One region of the Massilia sp. TSP1-1-2 genome, then DNA from elsewhere that is predicted to be linked to it. Evidence: predicted binding sites of a transcription regulator. Region 1 holds the regulator's gene; each other region holds the start of a gene.

Region 1 (4,221 bases):
GCTCGACCTGTACCGCCAGAATGCGGTCAAGTTCGACCAGTTGCAAACCTTGGTGCTCGACGAGGCCGACCGCATGCTCGACCTGGGCTTTTCGCGCGAACTGAATGACATTTTTTCCGCCCTGCCCGCCAAGCGCCAGACCCTGTTGTTTTCGGCCACGTTTTCCGACGAGATCCGCGCGCTGGCCGGCAAGCTCTTGAACAACCCTTTGAGCATTGAAGTTAGCGCGCGCAACAGCACGGTGCAGCGGATTCGGCAGTGGGTGGTGCCGGTCGATAAAAAACGCAAGCCCGAGCTGTTCTTGCATTTGTTGCACAAGCTGCGCTGGGGCCAGGTGCTGGTGTTCGTCAAGACGCGCAAGGGTGTCGACCAACTGGTCGACACCCTGGCGGCAAATGGCGTGGCGGCCGACGCGATTCACGGCGACAAGGCGCAGCCGGCGCGCCTGCGGGCGCTGGAGCGTTTCAAGGCGGGCCAGTGCAAGATACTGGTGGCAACCGACGTCGCCGCGCGCGGGCTGGACATCGACGACTTGCCGCAAGTGGTCAATTTCGACTTACCCACCGTGGCCGAAGACTATATCCACCGCACCGGCCGCACCGGCCGCGCGGGCAATGCGGGCCAGGCGGTGTCGCTGGTATGCGCCGATGAGGTGGACTTGCTCGCCGCCATTGAAATGTTCACGCGGCAAACCCTGGAACGCATCGAAGAGCCCGGCTTTTCGCCCGAGCACCGGGTGCCGCTGACCGATACGGCAGGCCAGGTCGTCAAGAAGCCGAAGAAGGCGAAAAAGGCCAAGGTGACGGGCGATGTTTTGCACGTGGATGTCCGCTTTTTAAAAACCCGATAAGCTGCGATGAAGTATGATGCCTGAATGAATCAACCGAATCCCCCTGCAGCTGTATTAAATATCAACGTCTTGAAAGCAAGCTGCGCAGGATGCAGCATGCACCAATTATGCCTTCCCATGGGGCTCGACGAGGGCGAACTGAGTCGGCTGGACCAGATCATTGGCAAGCGCAGCCGCATTTTGCGCGACGAGCGCCTGTACCAAATGGATCAGCCTTTTCGCAGTTTGTACGCGATTCGCTTCGGCCATTTCAAGACTTACCAGGTCAATGCGGCCGGAGAACAACAGATTACGGGTTTTCAGATGGCCGGCGAATTGCTGGGGATGGACGCCATCAGCGGCGACCGCCACCATTGCGACGCAGTGGCGCTCGAGGATAGCGAAGTGTGCGAGATTCCGTTCACCCGCCTTGAAGACTTGTTCGGCCAGGTGCCGACGCTGCTGCGTCATTTTCACCGCATCATGAGCCAGGAAATCACGCGTGAACAAAACGTCATGCTATTGCTGGGCAATATGCGCGCCGAGCAGCGTTTTGCGGTGTTTCTGGTCAATTTGTCGTCGCGCTACGCGGCGCGCGGGTATTCGCCGACCAGCTTTCAGTTGCGCATGTCGCGTGAAGATATTGGCAATTATCTGGGCTTGACCATTGAAAGCATCAGTCGATTGCTGTCGCGCTTCAAAAAGCAGGGCTGGTTAAAGGTCGACAAGCGCGAAGTGACGCTGCTCGACCCGGTGATGCTCAAGGCGATGGCCGCCGGTACCGCGCAGTGCAGCCCGATGGCCTGAGTCAGGCTACCCGTAACAGTCCCCCCACATCGTCGTCGCGCACGCGACGGACCCATGGAACATTGGCTCAGTTGAACCGTTCCATTGCCGCCAATCGTCGCCCCCGCGTTCACGCGCCAGCCGTCGTTGGTCACTTGGGCCCCATGGGACCCAACGACTCAAAACGGCGCCTTTCCATCGTCCGGCACCACGATCAAATACCCCGTCAGCAAGCCGGCCAGCGTGCAAAACGTCCAGAAGAAGAAAAACCCGATGCTGTAGACCGCCATCGGCGCCAGCGACGACAGCGCTTCCGGCTCGACCCACGAGAAGAAAAAGCCTTCAGCGAGCGCCGCGGCCAGGAACGATGGCCACAGCACCGCCATCGCCAGGCGCTTCATGCCCTGCCTCATGGCGCAATGGCCGCATCGGCGTCGATCGTCATCGACTGCTGGGCCGGAAATTGCCATTCGGCAGCCAGGCGCCAGTCGCGCTTGCCCCCTTCCACATTCACCTGCCAGCGCGCCTGCTCCAGCGCCGGCAGCGGCGCCGAAAAACGCCCCTGCGCATCCGGATACACGGCGAGCAAAATGTCTTTTTCAGGCAACGTCGAATGCGCCAGTCCGATCCTGAACGGGGTCGTAACCGGCCGCCCAAAGCTGGTCAATTCGCCCTGCATCGCATGCGCGCCGGCGTTGTAGTGCAGCGCCACCGACAGGCGCTGGGCGCTGGCCACGCGGTCGCGCCGCAAGTCCTGGTTGATCGCCTTGCCCTGCTTGTAATAGTCGTCGACCACCATCGCGTCCTGGCGCGTATAGGCCAGGTAACCGGTGTAGCCGCCGGCCACCAGGACCACGGCCGGCCCGAGCATCAGCAGCCATGGCCAGCGCTGGGCATACCATGGCGGCGCCGTGCGCAGCCTGGGTTGGGAAGCAGTTTGCATGCGGTTCTCCTTCATTATCTCGGTACGATAAATACGGCTTTTTCGGTGACCTTGAGCGAGGGCTGGTCGATCGCGCTCAATTCGAACATGATCGCATGCGAGCCGCCCGTCAGGGCTGCCCGTTCGGTCTGCACCCGCACCGGCACGGCGCGCGTGCTGGCGCCGTCGAGCAGCACTTCTTCCTGGTCGGCCAGGCGCACCCCGGGCAGGCCGCTGACGACAATGTGGAAGCGATGCGCCGTTTCGCCGGTGTTCATCACCTGCAGACGGTACACGTTTTCAATCACGCCGTCGCCCACTTCGCGCCCCATCGAGCCGCGGTCGCGGATGACGTCAAGCTTGAGCGGGGTGCGCAGCGCAAGCGCGGTGCCAAAGCCGATGCCGATCAGGGCCAGCAGCGCGCTGTAAATGAGCACGCGTGGGCGCACGATGTGCGCCCCGATCTGGCGCGCCGACCAGCCCTTTTCCATGGCCTGGTCGGTCGAATAGCGAATCAGCCCGCGCGGCAGGTCGATCTTGTCCATCACGCCGTTGCAAGCGTCCACGCAGGCCGCGCAGCCGATGCATTCATACTGCAGGCCATTGCGAATGTCGATTCCGGTCGGGCACACCTGCACGCACAGGGTGCAGTCGATGCAGTCGCCCTTGGTGCGTTCGGCCGTTTGCACGCCGCGCGGCTCGCCCCGTTCCCGGTCGTAGGTAACGATCAGCGTGTCTTTGTCGAACATGGCGCTCTGGAAGCGCGCATAGGGGCACATGTATTTGCACACCTGCTCGCGCAGCCAGCCTGCGTTGCCGTAGGTGGCGAGCGCGTAAAAGCCGATCCAGAACCATTCCCACGGCCCCAGACTGAGCGCGCCAATGCCCGCCATCATCGAGCGCATGGGCGCAAAGTAACCGACAAACGAGATCCCGGTCCACAGCGCCACCAGCCACCAGGCGCTGTGTTTGGCGCTCTTGCGCCAGATCTTGTCCAGCGTCCAGGGTTGGCGATCGAGCCGGATGCGGGCGCTGCGCGCGCCTTCGATCTTGCGCTCGATCCACATGAAAATTTCGGTGTACACCGTCTGCGGACAGGCAAAGCCGCACCACACGCGCCCGGCCACGGCCGTCACCAAAAACAGCAGCCAGGCGCAGATGATCAGCAGCGCAGCGAGGTAAATGAAATCCTGCGGCCACAGCACCAACCCAAAGATGTAGAACTTGCGCGCGGCCAGGTCGAACAGGACCGCCTGACGATCGTTCCAGGTCAGCCACGGCAGACCATAGAACACGATCTGCGTGATCCACACGCAGGCCCAGCGCAGGGTCGCATAGCGGCCCTTCGCCTCGCGCGGATAAATCTCCTCGCGCGCCGCGTACATCTTGATCACCTTTGGACTGGACTGCTTCATTTTTTAGCCACTGCCGCGTTGTCGCTGGCCGCGTTAGGACTGGCCGCGCTGATGCTGGCAGATTTGGTGCCGGCCGGGTCGTTCGACAGGCTCCACACGTAAGCTGCCAGCACGTGCACCTTGTCGGCGCCCAGGAAGTCCTCGAAGGCCGGCATCTGGTTGTCGCGCCCCTTGCGGATGGTTTCCATGATGGTGTCGGCGCTGCCGCCATACAGCCAGACCTTGTCGGTCAGGTTCGGCGCGCCGATGGCCTGGTTGCCCCCGCCGCT
Region 2 (4,221 bases), on a different contig from region 1:
CCCGACGCTCTGGCGCGGCGCCAATTTTACTGGCATGCGCTGGCGCTGGCGGCGCTGCTGGGAGCCGTCTACTGGCCCGGCTATCTGGTGCGCCCGGCCTGCGCGCTACTGGCCGTCTCGAGCCTGCTGCTGGCAACCGACCTGTGGCGCGCGGCGAACAGCTGCCGCAAGATCAAGGCGATCTTTCAGCCTTCGTAGGTGCGCAGGCGTTCAATGTCCAGGATCGTGATCAAGCGCCCTTTCACGGTGATCATGCCCAGCTCCGACAGGTCGTGCAGCACGCGTGAAAAATACTCGGGCGTCAGGTTCAGGCGCGAAGCGAGCAGCTTTTTGCTGACGGCGAGCGTGACCTGCGAACCATCGCCGTCCGGTTCATCCTTGAGCAAGTAGCCGACAATGCGCTGGCTTCCCGAGCGCAGCGAATACGACTCCACATCCTTCATCAAACCATGCAAGCGCCGGCTCATGCCAGCGAGCATGCGGCGCGCGAACGCCGGGTTGTGTTCCAGTTCGCCGAACACGGCTTCCTTGGCAATGTGCAGCAGCATGGTGTCAACCAGCGCCGTGGCGCCAACGATATACGGCTTTTCCATGAACATCAGCGCTTCGCCAAAGCTAAAGCCCGGCCCGATGATCTCGACGATTTTTTCATCACCCTGGACTGACAAAAAGCCCAGTTTGACCTGGCCGTAAATGACGATGTGAAAGCCGCGGCACGGGTCGCCCCGGTGGAAAATAGGCGTGCCGCGCGGGACATGCACTTCGTGGGTGGCGGCGGCGAGCACGGTGAGCTCGTCGGCGGTGAAGTCGGCAAACAGCGGCAGCCGCTTGAGAAACTCGCGCCGGTCGATTTTGGAGGTAAGCATGGTGCATCTTTCATTCAAACGAAGCTAAGTACAAACGCAAACTACAACGCCAAACCACAACGCAAAAAAGACCCGCAGGCTGCGGGTCTTGCAAAACGCGTTGCCGGATCAGTGTCCTGAAGGGGCGTCGGGCCTGCTGGTGGTACGGAACACTTCCGGGTTATCCTTGCCCGTCACGTAGAGGAAACCGGCCAGGCCTTTTTCCATGCGCGACAGTGCATGGTCAACCAGGATGTAACGCCCCGGCACCTCGACCTTGAATTCCACCATCGTAGCACCACCGGGCGCAACCGTTGTCGTCTGCACGTTCTTTGCCGGCAGCGACGTCAGGTCAGCCTGCGAATAGACGCGGTCGAACACTTCGCCAATCACGTGAAAGCTCGACGTCAGGTTAGGCCCGCCCACCCCGAAGAAAATGCGCACCGTTTCGCCCACTTTCGCTTCCATGCGGTGCGTCTTGGTGAGCGCATCGTGGGTGCCGTTGAACATCAGGTGCTCGGGCTGCTCGTTGAGCAGTTTTTCGAGCGAGAACTCGGCTTCGCCTGGCGTGCCGTGGCGCTGAGCGGTGTACAGCTCACCTTGCATCACATAGAACTCGCGGTCCACTTTGGCCAGGCCGCCTTCCGGCTCGACCAGGATCATGCCGTACATGCCGTTCGAGATGTGCTGGGCGACCATCGGAGTGGCGCAGTGATACACATACAGGCCGGGATTGAGCGCCTTGAACGTGAAGCTTTTGGTGCTGCCGGGCGCGGCCTGGGTGACTGCAGCGCCGCCGCCGGGACCGGTTACTGCATGGAAGTCAACCGAGTGGATCATGTGGCTATCCTTGGCGTTGCTCAGGTTTACCTCGACCGTGTCGCCGACCCGTACCCGTAAAAAGGGACCGGGCACCTTGCTGTTGAAGGTCCAGTATTTGTACGTGGTGCCGTCAGCCAATTGGCCGACGACTTCCGTCGTCTCCAGCCCGACCGTCAGCTTTTGCGGTCCGCGCGCGCCGACCGGCGTACCCACGTCGGTCGGGTTGCGCGAAATGTCGGCGCCCTTGGCCACCGGCGCGGCAACTGCCCCGCCGACGATGATCTTGCCGATCATGCCGGCCGCAACGTGGCCGGGCAAGGAGCAGATATAATTGAAGACGCCCTTTTTGTCGGCCTTGAAGACGATCGAGGTGCTGGCGCCCTTGTCGTTGATCTGGTTCGACTTGACGTTAAAGTCGGGCACCGTCAAGTCGTGGGTGGCGCCGTCGCCATTGACCAGATTGATCTGCACTACTGCGCCTTCAGGCACATTGAGCGTTGGGTTGGCCGTGCCCTTGTTGGCGCCCGTCTCGCTGATGAACACCAGCTTGCCGTCGGCAATATCGGTGCGCAGCGTGTACGTCACGTCCGGCCGGTACTGAACGGCCGAGCTTCCCGTAGCGGCGCCGTGTCCGGCGTGCTGGGCAAGTGCCGACGACAAGCCAGCTGGCGACAAGGAAGCTGCGCCGATAACCAGCGTCAGGAGGGCTTGCGAAATGATGGTCCTTTTCATGTTTTTCTCACCTAGTAATGTCTGGTGCGAATCTGCACCGCTTGACCTTGATCAAATCATACATTTGATCAGCATATTAAAAAATTGATCCAGATCAAAAATTTCCCAACCTGCAATATTATTGGGTTTTCTGGAAAATTTTGATGTAGATCATGTGAAAAACATGCGCGCTAAAAGTATGATTTCCACGCCACGACAAGCAGTCGTCCATACCTGCCCTGGCAGGCTTTCATTCTCAGGGACACATTATGAAAACAACGCACACTCTCCTGGCCGCGGCCCTTGCAGCACTGGCGCCATCAATTGCGCTGGCCAGCTGCGGCGCCTCCTTTTGCGCCGTCAACACCAACTGGACAGCCGAGAGCGCGCTGACTGAAGCAAGCGACGCCTTCGACCTGCGCTACGAGTACATGAACCAGGACCAGCCGATGTCCGGTTCGGATAAGGTGTCGGTCGGCCAGGTCCCCTCGCACCATGACGAAGTGAGCACACAAAACCGCAACGTGGTGCTAAGCTACGGCCACAATTTCGGCAATGGCTTTGGCCTGACGGTCAGCGCCGCGGCTGTTCAGCGCGAACACTTTCATATTCACAATCACCACGGCGCCAAGATCGGCGACAGCTGGAAATTTACCGCTTTGAACGACGCGCGCATCATTGGGCGCTACCAGTTGACGGGCGTGGCCGACCCGCTCAAGCCGGCCAGCGCCGGCATTACTTTCGGCGTCAAGCTGCCGACCGGAAAATATGACGAGAGCAACGCCCAGGGTGCGCGGGCCGAGCGCAGCATGCAGCCCGGCAGCGGCACCATGGACTTGATCGCAGGCAGCTACTATCATCAAAAACTGACCGCGCTCGACGCTTCCTGGTTTGCCCAGGCACAGTACCAGCACGCGATCAACACGCGCGAAAACTTCCGCCCCGGCGCCCAGCTCGGCGTGGATGTGGGCGTGCGCAAGGGCCTGGCTGGCGGCCTGGGCATCCAGGGCCAGCTGAACTACGTCCACAAGAGCGCCGACAGCGGCAGCGAAGCGGAACCGGCCAGCAGCGGCGGACGCTTCCTGTACGCCAGCCCGGGCCTGAGCTATGCGCTGAGCAAGTCGACGCAACTGTATGCGTTCTACCAGGTGCCGCTGCACCGCCACGTCACCGGCGTGCAACTGACGGCCAACCGCGCACTGGTCATCGGCCTGTCGGCCCGCTTGTAATGCGCGCCCGGATGCGTACCCGCTCCCTGCTGGCGGCGGCCCTGCTGGCCGTTGCCGCTTTGTCGCCCGCCCACGCCATGCACCTGACCGATGTCGAAGGCAAGCTGCACACGCTCGAAGCCTATCGCGGCAAATGGGTGGTGCTCAATGTCTGGGCCACATGGTGCGCGCCGTGCATTCAGGAGATGCCCGAACTCGAAGCGCTGTCGCACGCGCGCAGCGACGTAATGGTGCTGGGACTGGCGGCCGACGGCGAGAGCGTGATGCGCTTGCGCCAGTTCGCCAGGGCGCTGCACGTGAGCTACCCCATCATTGCCGGCAACGAGCAAGCCATCAAGGAATTCAAGGTGCAAGCTTACCCGACCACGCTGCTGTTCAACCCGGAAGGCAAGCTGGTGTTGACGCGGCTGGGGCAATTGACCCGGGCGGAACTGGAAACGCATTTGCCGGCCGTGCCAGGCCGGCTGCGCCCGTAGCGGCTTGTGGGTGAGGGCTGATGGCCCAGCAAGGCGCCCATGTCGGCGGCGGCGAGCGGACGTGAGAACAGAAAACCCTGGCCGAAGTCGCACCCTGCGTGCGCGAGCGCCAGCTTGAAGGCATCGTTGTCGCCAGCG
Region 3 (4,221 bases), on a different contig from region 1:
GAGGCGCCGGGCAGCCGGGTGCGCCTGCGCCACGGTTACGTTGTCGAGTGCACCGGTGTCGACCTGGCCGCCGACGGCAGTGTCGCGGCGGTGCACGTCAATTATTTTGAAGACAGCAAGTCGGGCACCGAAGGCTCGAACAGCTACAAGGTCAAGGGCAACATCCACTGGGTCAGCGCTGCTACCGCGCTGGAAGCCGAGGTGCGCCTGTACGACCGTTTGTTTACGGAAGCGAACCCGGATGCCGGCGGCAAGGACTTCAAGACGCTGCTCAATCCCAACGCGCTGGAAGTGGTCAGCGCCTGGCTCGAGCCGGGCATGAGCGCCGCCCTGCCCGGCGAGCGTTTCCAGTTCGAGCGCCACGGCTACTTCGTGGCCGACATGGTCGACTCGGCACCGGGCAAGCCCGTGTTCAACCGGGTCACCACGCTGAAAGACAGCTGGGCAAAATAAGAATATTCCTAGGCGAAACGGACGTAAGAATACTCCTGCTCGCCCGTCGAAAATCCTGCTGCCCCGTCGCCTTAGTGCGACATTTCGCCCTCACAATCGCGCCGCGGCGCACGCAGCGGCGCAGCGCATTGATCCGAATCAATCCATTTTTTCAAAAACCTATTAAAACCGATAGGTACGCCATGGCATGACTATCGGTTAACTTAGATCAAACCATGCATCGCCGTTTGCGGCTATCGGAAGGATTGCAACAAACAATGCGAACCCTACAGACATCTGCCAAAGCACTGTCGAGCAAGCGCCCTGCGCTGTGGATCGGGCTGCCGCTGTCGATCGGGGTGGGACTGGCGATGTATGTACTGACCGCCAGTTCAATCGAGGCGGATTCGCGCATGCGCTTTTCGGCGCACGCGCAAAACGCCCGCAACATCATCGTGGCGCGCATCAAATCCTATACCGACGTGTTGCGCGGCACGGCAAGCATCTTCCAGACCAGCTATCCCTTGTCGCGCCGCCAGTTTCGCGGTTACGTCAGCGGCCTGGATTTGCCGCACAACTTTCCCGCCGTCGAGGTGATCAGTTTCGCCGAGTCCGTCAAGGACGAGAATCGCGCGGTCTTCGAAAAACGGCTGAACGCTGAGTTGGCGCTGGAACAGGAAGGCAACACGCTGCTCGAGATCCATCCGCCGGGCAGGCGCCCCGAATACAGCGTGATTACCGTCTTCGAACCTGTCAAGCCGGGCATCAAGGTGCTGGGCTTCGATTTGCTGGCCAACCCCCTGCAGGCGGAAAACCAGACCCGCTTGCGCGAAGGCGGCCACTTGATCGCCTCGGGAATGCCGATTCCCATTCCGTCCGGACCGCAACGCACCGTCCTGGCGATGCGCTTGCCGATCTACATGCCTAACGCGCCGACCGACACCGTGCACGCGCGGCGCGTGGCCTTCGTGGGCGCCGTTGGCATCGCTTTTTCGGTCGATACGCTGGTCTCGGGCGTCATCGATGAAATGCCGGTCAGGCATGTGCGCATGACGCTGGTGGACAACGACCCTGGCCTCGATAAAAAGCGCGGGCGCGTGTTGCTCGATACGCTGCGCGGCACGAGCACCTCGCATGGATTTTTTTCCGACCGCTTCAGCAATACCTTGCCGATCAACTTTCACGGGCGCCGGTGGGATGCCACGTTCAGCGTTGATGCGCGCGATTTGCACACGGGGTTCGAGGAATTCCTGCCGTGGCTGGCGATGCTGGCCGGTTTTGTCAGCTCGATGCTGCTGTACGCGCTGTTTCATGCACTGACGTCGTCGCGCCGGCGCGCCATCAAGATGGCCAAGGGCATGACGCGCGAACTGCGCGAAAGCCAGACCAAGCTGGAACAGTCGCACCACAACCTGCGCCGGCTGGCGGCCCATGCCGACCAGATCAAGGAAGGCGAGCGCAAACGCATCGCCCGCGAAATTCACGATGACCTGGGACAGAACCTGCTGGCGCTGCGCATCGAGGCCGACATGCTGGCCACGCGCACGCGCGACCGCCACCCGCGCCTGCATGCGCGCGCCCGCTCGACCCTGTCGCAGATTGACACGACCATCAAGAGCGTGCGCCAGATCATCAACGACCTGCGCCCGAATGTGCTCGACCTTGGTCTGTCGGCCGCCGTCGAGTGGCAGATCGCCGAGTTCCGACGCCGCACGGGCATCGCGTGCGAACTGGTTGCCGAACCGAAGGAAATCACGCTGGGCGACCATGCCGCCACCGCGTTTTTCCGCATCTTGCAAGAATCGCTGAGCAATATCGTGCGCCACGCGCACGCCACCAGCGTGCGGGTCGAACTGACCTCGACAGGTCAGGAACTGACCATGACGGTGATCGACAACGGCATCGGGCTGGGCGAGCGCGAGCGCGGCAAGGCAGGCTCGTTCGGCCTGGTGGGCATCGAAGAGCGCATCAGCATCCTGGGCGGGGCATTTTTGATCAGCAGCACCGACGGCGAAGGCACCACAGTGTGCGTCTCGGTGCCGCTTCATGGTGACGGCGCGCCTGATGCAACGCACAGCGGCGCCGACGCCGCCGGGCAGCAAGCGGAACTTGTCTGACACGCTGCAGCCCTGTCCTAAACAGACGCAGCGCGATGGGTCGGGAAACGTGTCAGCGGCTGCTTGAAGGGCTCGGATTTAACCCAAATAATTGTTGACGAAACTCAAGTTAGCAACGGCGCACCGGAGCAACATCTTCATCAAGTAACGAAAATCAATGTAAATAGGAAAGTGATTTTCGACTGGGACAAGAAAGGAGGATCGACGGGAACGCCGCTTCATCGGTAAAACTAGGGATGTCATCAAACCAAAACCACACTCTATAAAGAGGAACGATCATGAAAACGAATAACGTAATGAACGCTATTGCCGCCTTGAATCTGGAGCCAATCAAGAACAAGCTGATGGACGCCGAGCATGGCGAAGGATGGAGCAGGGCCAAGGTCGAGGCCATGGATGTTGAATATCGGCGTTTTCTTCACCTGATGCATGCTTTCCCCAATGAAGCAGCCTCGCCGACGAAAGCCGTCGATACCTTCTGGCACTACCACATTCTCGATACGCAAAAGTACGCAGCCGATTGCGATGATGTTTTCGGCTGCTTCATGCACCACAACCCGTACGGCGATGAAGGGAGCGCAGCCGATGTGGTGTCGCCCGGCGAGCGCATGCAGCAATTGTATGAAGCGACCTTCGGCGAAGCTTATATCCGGCCTGAAGCCTATTGCCTCGACCAGAGCGCCGGCGCAACGGCCGATGGCGCCCCCTCCCGGGGGGCCGCGAAAAATGCGAGCGCACAAGCAGGCGTGTGCATCGCCCGTTGCCACCCCTTTTGCATGATGCACGCCAAGCCGGCGAACGCTAAAACGGCGATCGGCGACACGCCCCGGATGCGGCGGCCAGTACCGGCCGTCGCCGCTCGGACCTTTGCCTGACGCGGGAAGCGCCTGAACAAGGACGGCGACTATGGGCGCCTTGCCCATACGCCGCAGGCGCGCCCCGCCAGCCCTGGCGGGGCACGGAGCAACTAAGGCGCAGGCCCTTTGCGGACCTGCGCAGCGCGTCATCAGGCCGCGATATGCATGGGGGTCACTTCGACCCCCATCAGCGACTTGAGTTCGCGAATGCTAAATTCGCTCACTTCATGCATGCGCAGCAAGATCGTGGCGCCGATCGGCAACGTATGGTGCCGAATCTTGCTGATCACCGGTGGCGCCACTTCCAATGCGCGCGACAGTGCCGCGTCATTTTTCAGGTTTAATTTCTCCATGATGGCATCGAGGACCTTGTTCGGGTCATAGGTCACTTCTTCGGGCATGTGTCGTTTCGTCATCATCAATTCTCTCAAAAATTCACATTCCGTGGCTTATTCGCCTCCGGCTCGTCTTTACCAGCCATAAGCAAGTCAAACAAGTCAATACTCGCAGAACGTACGGGGCTTACCAGTCATTCGGTAATAACCGGATATTTATTGGTATTTGCTCAAGCTGCGACATTTTCACACAAAAACGCGTTGTACTAAAGTAAATTTTCGCGAGTGTGTGCGGCAACTAACGCTGGACGCATGACGGCGAGCATCCATTCCAGCGTGAGCCTGGTCGCCATCTGGGTATAAGTTGTGGGAATTAGATAGAATTGAAACAACAGGCGGTCGTCATCACGCTGCAGGCGCCAGCCGAGCTGGCGACGGATTTCCTCGGGCGGCGGCGGCGGACGGCGCGCCGTCTCGCGC

What was found. Region 1 encodes FNR, which switches genes on or off when oxygen is low (the NO sensors DNR and NnrR bind a similar motif). Its sites were predicted from a motif close to TTGATNNNNATCAA; they were not measured.
Region 2: a site for FNR is predicted at 2,484-2,497, ahead of nirK (copper-containing nitrite reductase). Genes of this name have one in related genera too.
Region 3: a site for FNR is predicted at 2,644-2,657, ahead of ACP7BV_RS00365 (glycine-rich domain-containing protein). Genes of this name have one in related genera too.

What each region holds. Positions count from the first base shown of each region.
Region 1 is NZ_JAFCTU010000021.1:76,765-80,985, reverse strand. Features, by position in the region: gene ACP7BV_RS17925 (DEAD/DEAH box helicase) at 1-850, shown strand, start outside; gene fnr (fumarate/nitrate reduction transcriptional regulator Fnr) at 875-1,636, shown strand; gene ACP7BV_RS17915 (hypothetical protein) at 1,795-2,016, opposite strand; gene ACP7BV_RS17910 (FixH family protein) at 2,025-2,558, opposite strand; gene ccoG (cytochrome c oxidase accessory protein CcoG) at 2,573-3,952, opposite strand; gene ccoP (cytochrome-c oxidase, cbb3-type subunit III) at 3,949-4,221, opposite strand, start outside.
Region 2 is NZ_JAFCTU010000017.1:15,088-19,308, forward strand. Features, by position in the region: gene ACP7BV_RS15730 (hypothetical protein) at 1-198, shown strand, start outside; gene ACP7BV_RS15735 (Crp/Fnr family transcriptional regulator) at 186-866, opposite strand; gene nirK (copper-containing nitrite reductase) at 975-2,399, opposite strand; gene ACP7BV_RS15745 (transporter) at 2,648-3,607, shown strand; gene ACP7BV_RS15750 (TlpA family protein disulfide reductase) at 3,619-4,083, shown strand.
Region 3 is NZ_JAFCTU010000001.1:76,128-80,348, reverse strand. Features, by position in the region: gene ACP7BV_RS00375 (glutamine--tRNA ligase/YqeY domain fusion protein) at 1-453, shown strand, start outside; gene ACP7BV_RS00370 (CHASE domain-containing protein) at 711-2,549, shown strand; gene ACP7BV_RS00365 (glycine-rich domain-containing protein) at 2,828-3,424, shown strand; gene ACP7BV_RS00360 (hypothetical protein) at 3,556-3,825, opposite strand; gene ACP7BV_RS00355 (hypothetical protein) at 4,008-4,221, opposite strand, start outside.